Regions from separate parts of the Staphylococcus capitis subsp. capitis genome, predicted to be linked through region 1. Evidence: predicted binding sites of a transcription regulator. Region 1 holds the regulator's gene; the other holds the start of a gene.
What was found. Region 1 encodes CtsR, which represses protease genes until heat stress. Its sites were predicted from a motif close to ATGGTCAATAAAGGTCAAACA; they were not measured.
Positions count from the first base shown of each region.

Region 2: clpB (ATP-dependent chaperone ClpB) is a predicted target of CtsR. The motif match lies at 2,535-2,555, and genes of this name have one in related genera.

Region 1 is NZ_CP145263.1:2,247,980-2,255,787, reverse strand. Features, by position in the region: gene V6C74_RS11245 (NupC/NupG family nucleoside CNT transporter) at 124-1,335, opposite strand; gene V6C74_RS11240 (CtsR family transcriptional regulator) at 1,490-1,951, shown strand; gene V6C74_RS11235 (UvrB/UvrC motif-containing protein) at 1,971-2,534, shown strand; gene V6C74_RS11230 (protein arginine kinase) at 2,527-3,531, shown strand; gene V6C74_RS11225 (ATP-dependent Clp protease ATP-binding subunit) at 3,546-5,999, shown strand; gene radA (DNA repair protein RadA) at 6,342-7,709, shown strand.
Region 2 is NZ_CP145263.1:1,800,765-1,808,572, reverse strand. Features, by position in the region: gene V6C74_RS08940 (metal-sulfur cluster assembly factor) at 1-83, shown strand, start outside; gene V6C74_RS08935 (acyltransferase family protein) at 545-2,365, shown strand; gene clpB (ATP-dependent chaperone ClpB) at 2,602-5,214, shown strand; gene V6C74_RS08925 (YbhB/YbcL family Raf kinase inhibitor-like protein) at 5,420-5,935, shown strand; gene V6C74_RS08920 (YjzD family protein) at 6,067-6,261, opposite strand; gene V6C74_RS08915 (beta-ketoacyl-ACP synthase III) at 6,567-7,508, shown strand; gene fabF (beta-ketoacyl-ACP synthase II) at 7,520-7,808, shown strand, end outside.

The DNA.
Region 1 (7,808 bases):
TGATAAACGGTCATCTTAAAGGTGGCCGTTTTTAATTTTTCGGAAAATGAATTTCAAAAGCAAATGTAAGCTCATAAAATAAAAAACGCAAGAGCAACTTTCCTAAGTTACTCTCGCGTTTGATTAAATAAAGAATCCTGCAATTGCTGCAGAAATAAATGATACTAATGTTGCACCGAACAATAGTTTTAATCCAAATCGTGCTACAATATCACCTTTTTTATCATTTAGTGATTTAATCGCACCTGAAATAATACCTATTGAACTGAAATTAGCAAATGATACTAAGAATACTGAAGTGACACCTTTAGCATGCTCAGATAAACCATGTGTTTTACCGAGTGCTTGCATAGCAACGAATTCATTTGATAATAATTTTGTCGCCATAATTGAACCTGACTGCACAGCATCATGCCAAGGAACACCAGTTAGGAATGCGAAAGGTGCAAAGACAAAACCGATTAACGTTTGGAAATTCCAATCCAATGTTCCACCTGATAATAGACTAAAGATTCCACTTACTACACCATTAAGTAAAGCAATAAGAGCAATATAACCAATTAACATTGCACCGACAATCACTGCTACTTTGAAACCATCTAAAATATATTCACCAAGCATTTCGAAGAATGATTGATTTTTAGTTTCACTTTCATCGACTAATAATTTATCATCTTCTTCATTCACTTTATACGGATTGATAATAGACGCGATGATGAAACCACCAAATAAGTTAAGTACCACAGCTGTTACAACATATTTAGGTTCTATTAATGTGAAGTAGGCTCCAATAATTGAAGCAGATACTGTCGACATTGCAGATGCAGTTAATGTATACAAACGTTGTTTAGGTATGTATGGCAATTGTTGTTTTAATGAGATAAATACCTCTGATTGTCCTAAAATTGCTGCTGCTACAGCATTGTAAGATTCTAAACGTCCCATGCCATTAATTTTAGAAATTAAGAAACCTAAAATGTTAATTATAAGCGGTAAAATTCTTGTATATTGTAAAATACCGATAAGCGCTGAGATAAACACGATAGGTAACAATACATTAAAGAAGAATGGAGGGTTTTTTGGATCTAATTTAAAACCACCGAATACGAAATTGACACCCTCAGCAGCTTGCTTTAATAAATAACTGAAACCATACGAAATACCACCAATAACTGTGATACCTATATTTGTTTTTAATAAAATAAATGCAAATATCAATTGAATTACTAAGAGTAATCCGACATATTTCCAACGGATATTTTTTCTATCTGAACTAAATAAAAATGCGAGTGCTAAAAAGAATATAATTCCTATAATCCCAATCAAAATATGCATGTTTTTCATTCCTTTAAATTTTTCTATTCTCTATCATACAATAAAATGAACGCGCTAACATCATAAAATTTAAATTTTAAAAATCAAATTGGTTGAAAAAGGTCAAAGGTGGTCATATAATAAAGTCAAAGAAGGTCAAAAAGAGGTGATATCCATGCATAACATGTCTGACATCATAGAACAATACATTAAACATTTATTCGAGGAAACAAATGAAGATGTGGTCGAAATACAACGCGCTAATATTGCACAACGCTTCGATTGTGTTCCTTCTCAATTAAATTATGTTATTAAAACACGCTTCACAAATGAACATGGTTATGAAATAGAAAGTAAACGGGGTGGCGGAGGCTACATCCGAATCACTAAAATTGAAAATAAAGATGCATCAGGTTATATTAATCACTTACTTCAATTGATAGGGCCTTCTATTTCTCAACAACAAGCGTATTATGTTATAGATGGTTTACTAGATAAAGGTCTAATTAACCAAAGAGAAGCTAAAATGATACAAGCAGTTATAGATAGAGAGACATTAAAAATGGATGTGGTCGCACGAGATATTATACGCGCTAATATTTTAAAACGATTACTTCCAGTTATAAACTATTATTAATGAAGTGAGGTGTCTGAACGTGCTTTGTGAAAACTGTCATTTAAATGAAGCAGAAGTAAAATTAACAGTTAAAAGTAAAGACGGTACTCACGAAAAATGGGTATGCTCAATATGTGCTCAAGGTGATAATCCATGGCAACAATCTCATGAGGATACTTCTTACCATGTGCATCAGGATGATATAGAGGAAGCTTTTGTAGTTAAACAGATTTTACAACATCTTGCTACGAAACATGGTATTAATTTTCAAGAAATGGCATTCAAAGAGGAAAAGCAATGCCCAACATGTCAAATGACTTTAAAAGATATTGCGCACGTTGGTAAATTCGGTTGCGCGAATTGTTACGCAACTTTTAAAGAAGACATTATCGATATTGTTAGACGTGTACAGGGAGGCCAATTTGAACATGTAGGTAAAACGCCTCAATCTTCATATAAGAAACTTGCAATTAAAAAGCAAATCGAAGAAAAAACAAAATATCTAAACAAATTAATTGAAGAACAAAATTTCGAGGAAGCGGCTGTTGTACGTGATGAAATTAAAGCATTAAAAGATGAGAGTGAGGTGTCTCGTAATGAGTGACATTCATACTAATATAAGTGAATGGATGAAGATGACAGAAGAGGCACCTGTAGTTATTTCTTCTCGTATTAGATTAGCAAGAAATCTAGAAAATCACGTCCATCCTTTGATGTTTCCTTCTGAACAAGAGGGTTTTCGAGTTATCAACGAAGTTCAAGATGCGCTTCCAAACTTAAAGTTACAACGTTTAGACACTATGGATCAACAAAGTAAAATGAAATTAGTTGCGAAACATCTTGTCAGTCCAGAACTTATCAAACAGCCAGCATCCGCGGTGCTGTTAAATGAAGATGAATCCTTAAGTGTAATGATTAACGAAGAAGATCATATTCGAATTCAAGCGTTAGGAACAGATTTATCGTTGCGTGAATTATATCAAAGGGCTTCAAATATTGATGATGAGTTGGATAGTGATTTAGATATAAGTTATGACGAACACTTAGGTTATTTAACAACGTGTCCAACTAATATAGGCACTGGAATGCGCGCAAGTGTCATGCTACATTTACCAGGACTTTCTATTATGAAGAGAATGAATCGTATCGCTCAAACGATTAATCGTTTTGGATTTACGATTCGAGGTATTTATGGAGAAGGTTCACAAGTATATGGACATATTTATCAAGTTTCAAACCAACTTACTTTAGGGAAAACTGAATCCGATATCATTGATAACTTAACTGAAGTAGTTAATCAAATTATCAATGAGGAAAAACAAATCAGAGAAAGACTTGATAAACATAATCCTGTAGAGACACTTGATAGAGTTTATCGCTCACTAGGGATTTTACAAAATAGTAGAATCATATCAATGGAAGAAGCATCATTTCGCTTGAGTGAAGTTAAGCTTGGCATTGATTTAAACTATATTTCGCTTGAAGATTTTAAATTTAATGAATTAATGGTAGCTATTCAATCGCCATTTTTAATAGATGAAGATGATGATAAAACAGTAAATGAAAAAAGAGCTGATTTATTAAGGAAACATATAAAATAGGAGGTATTTTATATATGCTATTTGGTAGATTAACAGAACGTGCACAACGCGTACTAGCGCACGCACAAGAAGAAGCAATTCGCTTGAACCATTCAAATATTGGAACGGAACATCTTTTATTAGGTTTAATGAAAGAACCTGAAGGTATCGCTGCCAAAGTGTTAGAAAGCTTTAATATCACTGAAGATAAAGTTATTGAAGAAGTTGAAAAGTTAATTGGCCATGGTCAAGAACAAATGGGCACTTTACATTACACACCTAGAGCTAAAAAAGTTATTGAGCTTTCAATGGATGAAGCGAGAAAACTACATCATAACTTCGTGGGAACAGAACATATTCTTCTAGGCTTAATCCGTGAAAATGAAGGTGTCGCAGCACGTGTCTTTGCCAATTTAGATTTAAATATTACAAAAGCACGCGCGCAAGTAGTAAAAGCTTTAGGTAGTCCAGAAATGAGTAATAAAAATGCTCAAGCAAATAAATCAAATAACACTCCAACATTAGATAGTTTAGCTAGAGACTTAACAGTTATTGCTAAAGATGGCACTTTAGATCCTGTAGTTGGAAGAGATAAAGAAATTACTCGTGTGATTGAAGTGCTCAGCCGTCGTACTAAAAATAACCCAGTACTTATCGGTGAGCCTGGTGTGGGTAAAACTGCTATAGCTGAAGGTTTAGCACAAGCAATCGTTAATAATGAAGTCCCAGAAACTCTAAAAGATAAACGCGTGATGTCACTCGATATGGGAACTGTCGTTGCTGGTACAAAATACCGCGGTGAATTTGAAGAACGCTTGAAAAAAGTAATGGAAGAAATTCATCAAGCAGGTAACGTCATTTTATTTATAGATGAGTTACACACATTAGTTGGTGCTGGAGGTGCGGAAGGTGCAATTGACGCTTCTAATATTCTTAAACCTGCATTAGCTAGAGGAGAGTTACAATGTATTGGTGCTACAACATTAGATGAATATCGTAAAAATATTGAGAAAGACGCTGCGTTAGAACGTCGTTTCCAACCTGTTCAAGTTGATGAACCAACAGTTGAAGATACGATTGAAATCTTAAAAGGATTACGTGATCGCTATGAAGCTCATCATAGAATTAATATATCTGATGAGGCTTTAGAAGCTGCGGCAAAATTAAGTAATCGTTATGTATCAGATCGTTTCTTACCAGACAAAGCGATCGACCTTATTGATGAAGCAAGTTCTAAGGTTAGACTGAAAAGTCATACAACTCCTAATAATTTAAAAGAGATTGAACAAGAAATTGAAAATGTAAAAAATGAAAAAGATGCTGCCGTTCATGCACAGGAATTTGAAAATGCAGCAAACTTAAGAGACAAACAATCTAAGCTTGAAAAACAATATGAAGAAGCTAAAAACGAATGGAAAAACTCTCAAGGTGGTGTAAGTACAGCTTTATCTGAAGAAGATATTGCTGAAGTTATCGCAGGATGGACAGGTATTCCATTAACTAAAATTAATGAAACTGAATCAGGTCGCTTACTCAATCTTGAAGATACACTTCATAATCGAGTTATCGGTCAAAATGACGCTGTTAATTCAATTAGTAAAGCTGTAAGACGTGCTCGCGCTGGATTAAAAGATCCTAAACGTCCAATCGGTAGCTTTATCTTCTTAGGTCCTACAGGTGTAGGTAAAACAGAATTAGCTCGTGCATTAGCTGAATCTATGTTTGGTGAAGATGATGCTATGATTCGTGTTGATATGAGTGAATTTATGGAGAAACACGCTGTGAGTCGTTTAGTTGGAGCACCTCCGGGCTACGTAGGTCATGATGATGGTGGTCAATTAACTGAAAAAGTTAGACGCAAACCTTACTCAGTTATTTTATTTGATGAAATTGAAAAAGCCCATCCTGACGTATTTAATATCTTGCTACAAGTATTAGACGATGGTCATCTAACTGATACAAAAGGTCGTACTGTAGATTTCCGTAACACAATCATTATTATGACATCAAATGTTGGTGCGCAAGAATTACAAGACCAACGATTTGCAGGATTTGGCGGTGCTTCAGAGGGCAACGACTACGAAACAATTCGCAAAACAATGATGAAAGAACTCAAAAATTCATTCCGTCCTGAATTCTTAAACCGTGTGGATGATATCATCGTATTCCATAAACTATCTAAAGAAGAATTGAAAGAAATTGTTACTATGATGGTTAAGAAACTTACTGATCGATTATCTGAACAAAACATCAATATTTCTGTAACTGATAAAGCTAAAGAAAAAATCGCAGAAGAAGGTTACGATCCAGAATACGGTGCTAGACCATTAATTAGAGCCATCCAAAAAACTGTAGAAGATAATCTTAGTGAATTAATTTTAGATGGTAATCAAATTGAAGGTAAAGAAGTCACAATCGATCATGATGGCGATGAATTCAAATATGACATCCATGAAAAGTCAGATGATAAAGAAACCACTGAAGCTTAATTGATTATTACTAATATATTGAATAACTAAAGTAATGTTTGCTATTTGCATCATTAATAAATGACATCTCTCACTGTTTGGGAGATGTCATTTTTTTACATATTTTTCAATTTGTTTAAAACTGATGATGGGATATTCATTTTCCGGAAAATAAATGACAATACACTAGCGATTATACAAAATTGCAGAAATTAAAATAGACAAAAATAAAATTATTTATAAAAAATCATAGTTTAATAACCACATAAAAATAGACTATATCATAATCATTTACATTTAATTTGTCATAATCAAAATGTCAGTTTAAAATAGATTTGTTCATAATAATTTGGAGGTGCAGAAGTGGCCAAGAAAAAAGTAATATTTGAGTGTATGGCATGTGGCTATCAATCTCCTAAATGGATGGGGAAATGTCCAAACTGTGGTGCATGGAACCAGATGGAAGAAATTGTAGAGAAAGCTGCAAACCCTAAACATGGAGTAAAATCTAAAGAAGCGGCAGGAAAAGTTCAAAAATTGGATAATGTTAAACATGAATCTACCCCTAGAATTCTAACGGATTCTAAAGAATTTAACAGAGTCCTTGGTGGAGGGATTGTCAGTGGATCACTCGTACTTATAGGTGGCGATCCTGGTATAGGGAAGTCTACGTTGCTTCTTCAAATATGTGCGGCATTATCTCAAAATAAGAATGTCTTATATATTACAGGTGAGGAATCTATCAATCAGACTAAACTACGTGCCGACCGCTTAGAAGAAGATTCTAGTCAACTCAATGTATTAGCAGAGACTGATTTAGAAGTCATTCATCAAACAGTTAAGGATGAACGACCAGATTTACTTGTAGTAGATTCAATACAAACTATTTATCATCCTGAAATCAGTTCTGCACCGGGTTCTGTATCTCAAGTAAGAGAAAGTACTCAAAGTCTAATGAATATCGCAAAGCAAATGGATATCGCAACGTTCATCGTCGGTCATGTTACGAAAGAAGGACAAATTGCCGGTCCAAGATTACTTGAACATATGGTGGATACCGTGCTTTACTTTGAAGGTGATGAACATCATGCTTATCGAATTTTACGTGCGGTTAAAAACCGTTTTGGCTCCACGAATGAGATGGGTATTTTCGAAATGAAGCAAAGTGGTTTGAAAGGTGTCTTAAATCCGTCTGAAATGTTCTTAGAAGAACGTTCTACAAACGTGCCAGGTTCAACAATTGTACCGACTATGGAAGGTACAAGACCACTATTAATAGAGGTCCAAGCGTTAGTCACACCGACCACTTTCAACAATCCAAGACGTATGGCTACGGGCATAGATCATAATCGATTAAGTTTGCTTATGGCAGTTTTAGAGAAGAAGGAGAATTATTTACTTCAACAACAAGATGCTTATATCAAAGTTGCTGGTGGTGTGAAATTAACAGAACCAGCCGTTGACTTAAGTATTATTGTTGCGACAGCTTCAAGCTTTAAGGATAAAGCGGTAGACGGTTTAGATTGCTTTGTTGGAGAGGTTGGCCTAACAGGTGAAGTTCGACGTGTGTCACGCATTGAACAACGCGTGCAAGAGGCGGCTAAACTTGGATTCAAACGAGCGATTATACCTCAAACTAATATTGGTGGGTGGACTTTCCCGGAAGGTATTCAAGTCATAGGAGTGTCTTCTGTGCATGAGGCTTTAAAATATGCGCTTCATTCTTCATAATCCTCCCTCATAGTAGGTAGTGAGTTTTAAGATTTAAACGCATATAGTTTTTTAATTTAGTTTTCACAAATTTCATTATAATTATGTTAAATAAGTTAT
Region 2 (7,808 bases), 450 kb from region 1:
CAGAAGTAAACATTGTTTGGAATCCGCCTTGGAACAAAGACATGATGTCTCGTTATGCTAAGATCGCTCTCGGAGTTGGATAATTGATAAAAGACTAGGAATAGTTACACATTTCACTTTGAAAATGTGTGTAGCTATTCTTTTTTTGTTTAAACATAGAAAACTTTTATGATAGAGCAATTTAAGCTTAAAGTGAGTTAAGAAATTTTTAATAAATTGAAAATGCTATTTAAATTGAATTAATGTTACAAGTATATTACAATACATAAGACTTACTACATTTCGGGAAATGAAAATTCTTACATAAAAGAGTTGAAATTTACACTTTAAAAGGTGTATGTTTAATAAAAATATGAAGGATTTGACATAAATTTATTAAGTTAACGAGAATGAAACATTAATTTTCAATATTTAATATGTAGGGAAAACTGAATAAGAAGTGTATTAGATGAACTGAAAAGCATTTGTTTTATTATGGGAAATTGTTGAAAACTCAATTTATCTGTCTAACAAATTAACTACTTATAGGGAAAGAATGTTAACAATGGAAAAAGAATTAAAGAAAGGTCATCAACGCGGTAAAAAAATGCGTTATATGCCTGGACTTGATGGTTTGCGAGCAATTGCTGTTATTGGAATTATAATATATCACTTAAATAAAAAATGGCTTACTGGCGGTTTTTTAGGAGTGGACACGTTCTTCGTAATTTCCGGTTATTTAATAACCAGTTTGTTATTAAAAGAATATGAAGAAACAGGTATAATTAATCTTAAAAATTTCTGGATTAGACGTATAAAAAGATTGTTACCCGCAGTTTTGGCATTACTAATAATTGTAGGACTTGCAACCCTTATATTTGAACCAGATAATATTGTAAGAGTTAAACATGATATTGTTGCGGCAATATTCTATGTTTCGAACTGGTGGTTTATTGCTAAAGATGTTAATTACTTTGAACAATTTTCATTTATGCCATTAAAACATCTGTGGTCGTTGGCTATAGAAGAACAATTCTATTTGTTCTTTCCAGCGATATTAATATTATTACTGCTTACGATTAAGAAATACAGAAATGTGGCATTATTATTTTGGATTATATCATTAGTATCACTTTTATTAATGGTAATCATTTCGCAACCACATATGAATCACTCACGTGTCTATTTTGGAACGGATACAAGATTACAAACACTTTTATTAGGTGTACTTCTAGCATTTATGTGGCCACCATTTAAACTCAAGGCTCAACCACCTAAGACATTAAGAGCTACAATTGATACTGCTGGAATAGTAGGTTTAATATTTTTATTTGTTTTATTCTTTACCGTTAAAGACGAGAGTGATTGGATTTACAACGGTGGATTTTATCTAATTTCAACAATGACCTTGCTTATTATAGCTAGTGTAGTCCACCCTGCAACATTAGTCTCTAAAGTATTAGGGAATCCAGTTTTAGTGTATATTGGCAAACGCTCATATAGCTTGTACTTATGGCATTTTGCAGTAATAAGTTTTATTCATAGTCACTATATTGATGGTCAAATACCGTTCTATGTATATCTATTTGATATCATTTTAACGATAGCTTTAGCAGAGTTATCTTATCGATATGTAGAGACGCCATTCAGAAAGCAAGGTTTTAAAGCTTTTGCGATTAACAAACGTTTCAAGCCTCAATTTATTAGAACAATCGCTACTATTGTATTAGCATTGCCATTTGTTTTAGTACTTGCAGGTGCGTTTGATAAATTAGGTAAAGATAATATAACTGATAAAGCACAAACATTTAACACTAGTGAAAATGATAAATATCTTATCCATATGTTGCCTATAGATGACATTAAACTAACTGATGACGGAAAAACTGAAGAGGGCAAAGAGGATGAAGTCTATTCTAATATTAAACCATTATTAATTGGCGACTCAGTAATGGTAGATATAGGTGAACAATTTAAATCCAGAGTCCCTAAAGCAAATATTGATGGTAAAGTAGGAAGAAATTTATACCAAGCATTACCTTTAGCAGATAGCAATTATAAACATTATAATCAGCCTTCAGATCAAGTTGTTCTTGAATTAGGTACTAATGGAGATTTTACTGAAGATCAATTAGATAATTTAATTGACAAGTTTGGTAAAGCTCAAGTTTATCTCGTGAATACAAGAGTACCTCGATCCTATGAAGGTCATGTTAATGAACTAATGGCTGACGCTGCTAAAAAGCATAAAAATGTGAAACTTGTTGATTGGTATAAACGTTCAGAGGGACATACAGAGTATTTCGCTCCTGATGGTATTCACCTTGGAAATAGCGGTGTTGAAGCACTCACTGATGAAATTCTAAAAAATATGAAAAAGAAATAGCTTTAAAAAAGGAACTAGTTTGACGTATTTATTACGTTAGGCTAGTTTCTTTTTGTGGTATAAAAATGATGATGAAAGATATGATTGTGTACTTTGAGAATTATAGAAAAAGGTCAAAAAGTAAGTGTAAATGATTGAATATAAAGTAAAGAGGGTCTATAATATAATTAAGGTCAAAGAAAGTCAAAGTCAAAACCTTATTTTTGACCTACTCTAAATGATAGAGGTGAAAACAATTGGATATTAATCAAATGACATATGCTGTTCAAGGAGCTTTACAGAAAGCCGTTGAATCAAGCAAAGAATATCAGTTACAAAATATTGAAATCGAAGCTTTATTAAAAGCTGCTTTAGAAGAGAATGAAAGTTTATTTAAAAGTGTATTAGAAAGAGCAAATATAGATATTGAGCAACTTACAAAAGCTTATGAAAACAAATTAAAAAATTATCCATCAGTGCAAGGTGATAATGTTCAATATGGTCAATATATAAGTCAGAAAGCTAATGATTTACTAAATAAAGCTGAAACTTATATGAAAGAATATGATGATGAATTTATTTCTATGGAACATTTATTGCGTGCAGCAATGGATATTGATGAAACGACTCAACAATATGTCGGAAATAAAAGTGAAGTTATTAAAGAAATCATTACTAAAATTAGAGGGGGAAATCATGTGACATCTCAAAATCCTGAAGTAAATTACGAAGCTTTAGAAAAATATGGTCGTGACTTAGTGGAAGAAGTTCGTCAAGGAAAAATGGATCCTGTTATTGGCAGAGATGAAGAAATACGTAATTCTATCCGTATTTTAAGTCGTAAAACAAAAAACAATCCGGTACTTATTGGTGAACCTGGGGTAGGTAAAACAGCTATAGTTGAAGGTCTAGCACAACGTATAGTTAAAAAAGACGTTCCTGAATCATTGTTAGATAAAACAATTTTCGAATTAGATTTAAGTGCATTGGTAGCCGGTGCGAAATTTAGAGGTGAATTCGAAGAACGACTTAAAGCTGTGCTTAAAGAAGTAAAAGAATCAGAAGGTCGAATTATTCTCTTTATTGACGAGATACACATGTTAGTAGGCGCTGGCAAAACTGACGGTGCTATGGATGCCGGAAATATGCTTAAACCTATGTTAGCACGTGGTGAATTGCATTGTATTGGTGCGACAACACTTAATGAATATCGAGAATATATTGAAAAAGATTCTGCCTTAGAACGTCGATTCCAAAAAGTAGGTGTCAGCGAACCAGATGTTGAAGATACAATTTCCATTTTACGTGGTTTAAAAGAACGTTATGAAGTTTATCATGGTGTTCGTATTCAAGACCGTGCTCTAGTTGCAGCTGCAGAATTATCCGATAGATATATAACAGATAGATTCTTGCCAGATAAAGCTATCGACTTAGTCGATCAAGCTTGTGCGACAATCCGTACTGAAATGGGCTCTAATCCAACTGAATTAGACCAAGTCAACCGTCGTGTAATGCAATTAGAAATTGAAGAAAGTGCTTTAAAAAACGAATCTGACAATGCAAGTAAACACCGTTTAGAAGAGTTACAAGAAGAGTTGTCTAATGAAAAAGAAAAACAAGCTTCTTTACAGTCTCGTGTAGAACAAGAAAAAGAAAAAATTGCAAAAGTACAAGAAAAACGTGCAGAATTAGACCGTAGTCGACAAGCATTAGAAGATGCTCAAACTAAAGGTGACCTTGAGAAAGCTGCGGAACTTCAATATGGTACAATTCCTCAATTAGAAAAAGAATTAAAAGAATTCGAAGAGGCTTATCAAGACGAAACAGGTGAGGATAGCGAGAGAATGATTCGTGAAGTCGTATCAGATGAAGAAATTGGCGATATTGTAAGCCAGTGGACAGGTATCCCAGTATCTAAACTTGTTGAAACTGAACGTGAAAAACTTCTTAGCTTAAGTGATATCTTGCATGAACGTGTTGTAGGACAAGATAAAGCTGTCGATTTAGTATCTGATGCTGTAGTTAGAGCTCGTGCAGGTATCAAAGATCCTAACAGACCAATCGGTAGTTTCTTATTCTTAGGACCAACTGGTGTTGGTAAAACTGAATTAGCCAAATCTCTTGCAGCATCATTATTTGATTCAGAAAAACACATGATTCGTATTGATATGAGCGAATACATGGAAAAACATGCAGTCTCTCGTCTAATTGGTGCACCTCCAGGATACGTAGGTCATGATGAAGGAGGACAATTAACTGAAGCGGTAAGACGTAACCCATATTCAGTTATTTTATTAGATGAAGTAGAAAAAGCGCATAGTGATGTCTTTAATGTACTACTTCAAATTTTAGATGAAGGTCGTTTAACTGATTCTAAAGGGCGTAGTGTTGATTTCAAAAATACAATCATCATTATGACAAGTAACATTGGATCACAAGTGTTACTCGAAAATGTGAAAGACGCTGGAGAAATTAGCGAAAGTACTGAAAAAGCGGTAATGGATAGTTTACATGCTTACTTCAAACCAGAAATTTTGAATCGTATGGATGATATTGTATTATTCAAACCATTATCTGTGAGTGATATGAGTATGATTATAGATAAAATTTTAACTCAATTAAATATCCGTTTAATGGACCAACGTATTACAATTGAAGTGTCTGATGAAGCTAAAAAATGGTTAGGTGAAGAAGCATATGAACCACAATTCGGTGCTAGACCATTAAAACGTTTCGTTCAAAGACAAATTGAAACACCACTTGCACGCATGATGATTAAAGAAAGTCTACCTGAAGGTACAACAATTAAAGTCGATTTAAATTCTGACAAAGAATTACAATTTGACGTTGAAAAAGCAGAAAATATTTAATGAAATAGAATGAATCAAATAAAGATCCAAGAAAGTGTGTTCAAATCACTTTCTTGGATTTATTTTTTTATTGCGCTTTCTTTATAAATTATTTGTTTAGTTCACCTTTTTTAATCTAAATTTTACATTTTATAAGTTGTAATATGTATATAGATAATATTTGTAATTTATTCAATAATAATTTTATTACTAAGGAGAAGACAACATGAAAATCAACACTAATTTTAACAACAACATTATACCTTATGACTATGCTGCAGGTGCACAACCGGTTGACTTAATTAACAATAATCCTATTAAATCATTTCCATTTAATGTAGTAGACTTGCCACCAGGTACACAATATATTGCTTGGACTTTAATTGATTATGATGCTGTTCCAGTATGTGGTTTCCCATGGATTCACTGGGTCGTGGCTAACGTGAGTGTCAATAGCGATACAATCGATATTGTTGAAAACTTTTCTAGAATTAAAGGTGACTTTGTACAAGGTAAGAACAGCTTTGCAACAGGTTTATTAGCTGAAGATTTTTCAGAGATTGAAAATCATTATGTAGGACCGACGCCTCCAGATAAAAATCATTACTATGAACTTATAGTTTATGCTTTAAGTGAAAAGCTAAATTTGAAAAATACTTTCTATCTAAATGAATTATTGCACCAAGTTGATTCTAAATTATTAGATAAAGCAAAAATTAATTTAATAGGTAGAAAAGTTTAATCAACTATCAAATCTAGATATTATGTGAATGGTTTATTAAGCCATATTAGTAAAAATAAAATAGAATTTAAAAAAAGACGAGTTACTTATGACAGTATATGTCAAAGTAACTCGTCTTTTTATACATTATGCTATGAATCGTATTGATCTGAACCTTTGTTTGGTTCCATAACCGCACCTAAAATAGCGATAAAAATTGTAAATACAACAGCCATAATGATTGGATTAATTACATTTAGCGCTGGACCGCTGTTAAGGCTATTCAATACGAAGTTAACCATTTCAAGCAATAATACTGCCCAAATAAATGTCATGAGGTATTTCATTGCTTATAACCTCCGCTTATAAAATCGATAACTCTATTTTAAGTGAAATATCTAAGTTTGTATAGTAGTAATCAAGGATTAACTCCTATAATTTTAACCTTTTTAGGATTATTTATAATATAAAATTATGATGAGTAAATTGTTGTCCTCTATCATAAAAAATATGTGTAAATTATAATTTTGTATAAATCCTTAAAACGCTATACTTGAAAAGTGGTATTAAAATGAATCTACTTGAGTTTGAAAACAATAATGTGTTAAATTAATACCTGGTATTAAAAATTTATTTAAGAAGGTGTACGACCATGAACGTGGGTATTAAAGGTTTCGGTGCTTATGCTCCGGAAAACATTGTAGACAATGCCTATTTTGAGCAATTTTTAGAAACTTCAGATGAATGGATCTCTAAAATGACTGGTATTAAAGAAAGACACTGGGCAGATGAAGATCAAGATACATCTGATTTAGCGTACAACGCAAGTGTTAAAGCAATTGAAGATGCTGGTATTCAACCAGAAGATATAGACATGATAATTGTAGCAACTGCAACAGGCGATATGCCGTTTCCAAGCGTTGCCAATATATTACAAGAGCGTTTAGGAACTGGTAAAGTAGCAACGATGGATCAACTTGCTGCTTGTTCTGGATTTATGTATTCAATGATTACTGCTAAACAATATATTCAATCTGGTGATTATAAGAATATATTAGTTGTAGGTGCTGACAAGCTTTCTAAAATTACGGATTTAACTGACCGTTCAACTGCTGTTTTATTTGGCGACGGTGCCGGTGCAGTAGTAATGGGTGAAGTTTCTGAAGGCCGTGGAATCATTAGTTATGAAATGGGATCTGATGGTAGCGGTGGAAAATATTTATATTTAGATAAAGAAACTGGTAAATTAAAAATGAATGGCAGAGAAGTATTTAAATTTGCTGTAAGAATTATGGGTGACGCATCAACACGTGTAGTAGATAAAGCAGGTTTAACTTCAGATGACATTGATTTATTTATCCCTCACCAAGCAAATATTCGTATTATGGAATCTGCAAGAGAGAGATTGGGTATAGAAAAAGAGAAAATGAGTGTTTCAGTGAATAAATATGGTAATACATCAGCTGCTTCTATACCTTTAAGTATCAATCAAGAATTACAAAACGGAAAAATTAAAGATGACGATACTTTAGTCTTAGTTGGCTTCGGTGGAGGCTTAACTTGGGGCGCAATCGTTATCAAATGGGGAAAATAGGAGGATAACGTATGAGTAAAAATAATAGAGTTGTTATAACGGGTATCGGAGCCTTATCTCCAATCGGTAACGATGCTAAAACAACATGGGCAAACGCATTAAAAGGAGTTAATGGTATCGATAAAATTACACGCTTAGATACCGAAAATTATAATGTTCACCTTGCAGGTGAGCTTAAGGACTTCAACATTGAAGATCATATTGATAAAAAAGAAGCACGTCGTATGGATCGTTTCACTCAATATGCCGTTGTTGCTGCGAGAGAAGCTGTACAGGATGCAAAGTTAGAGATCAATGATC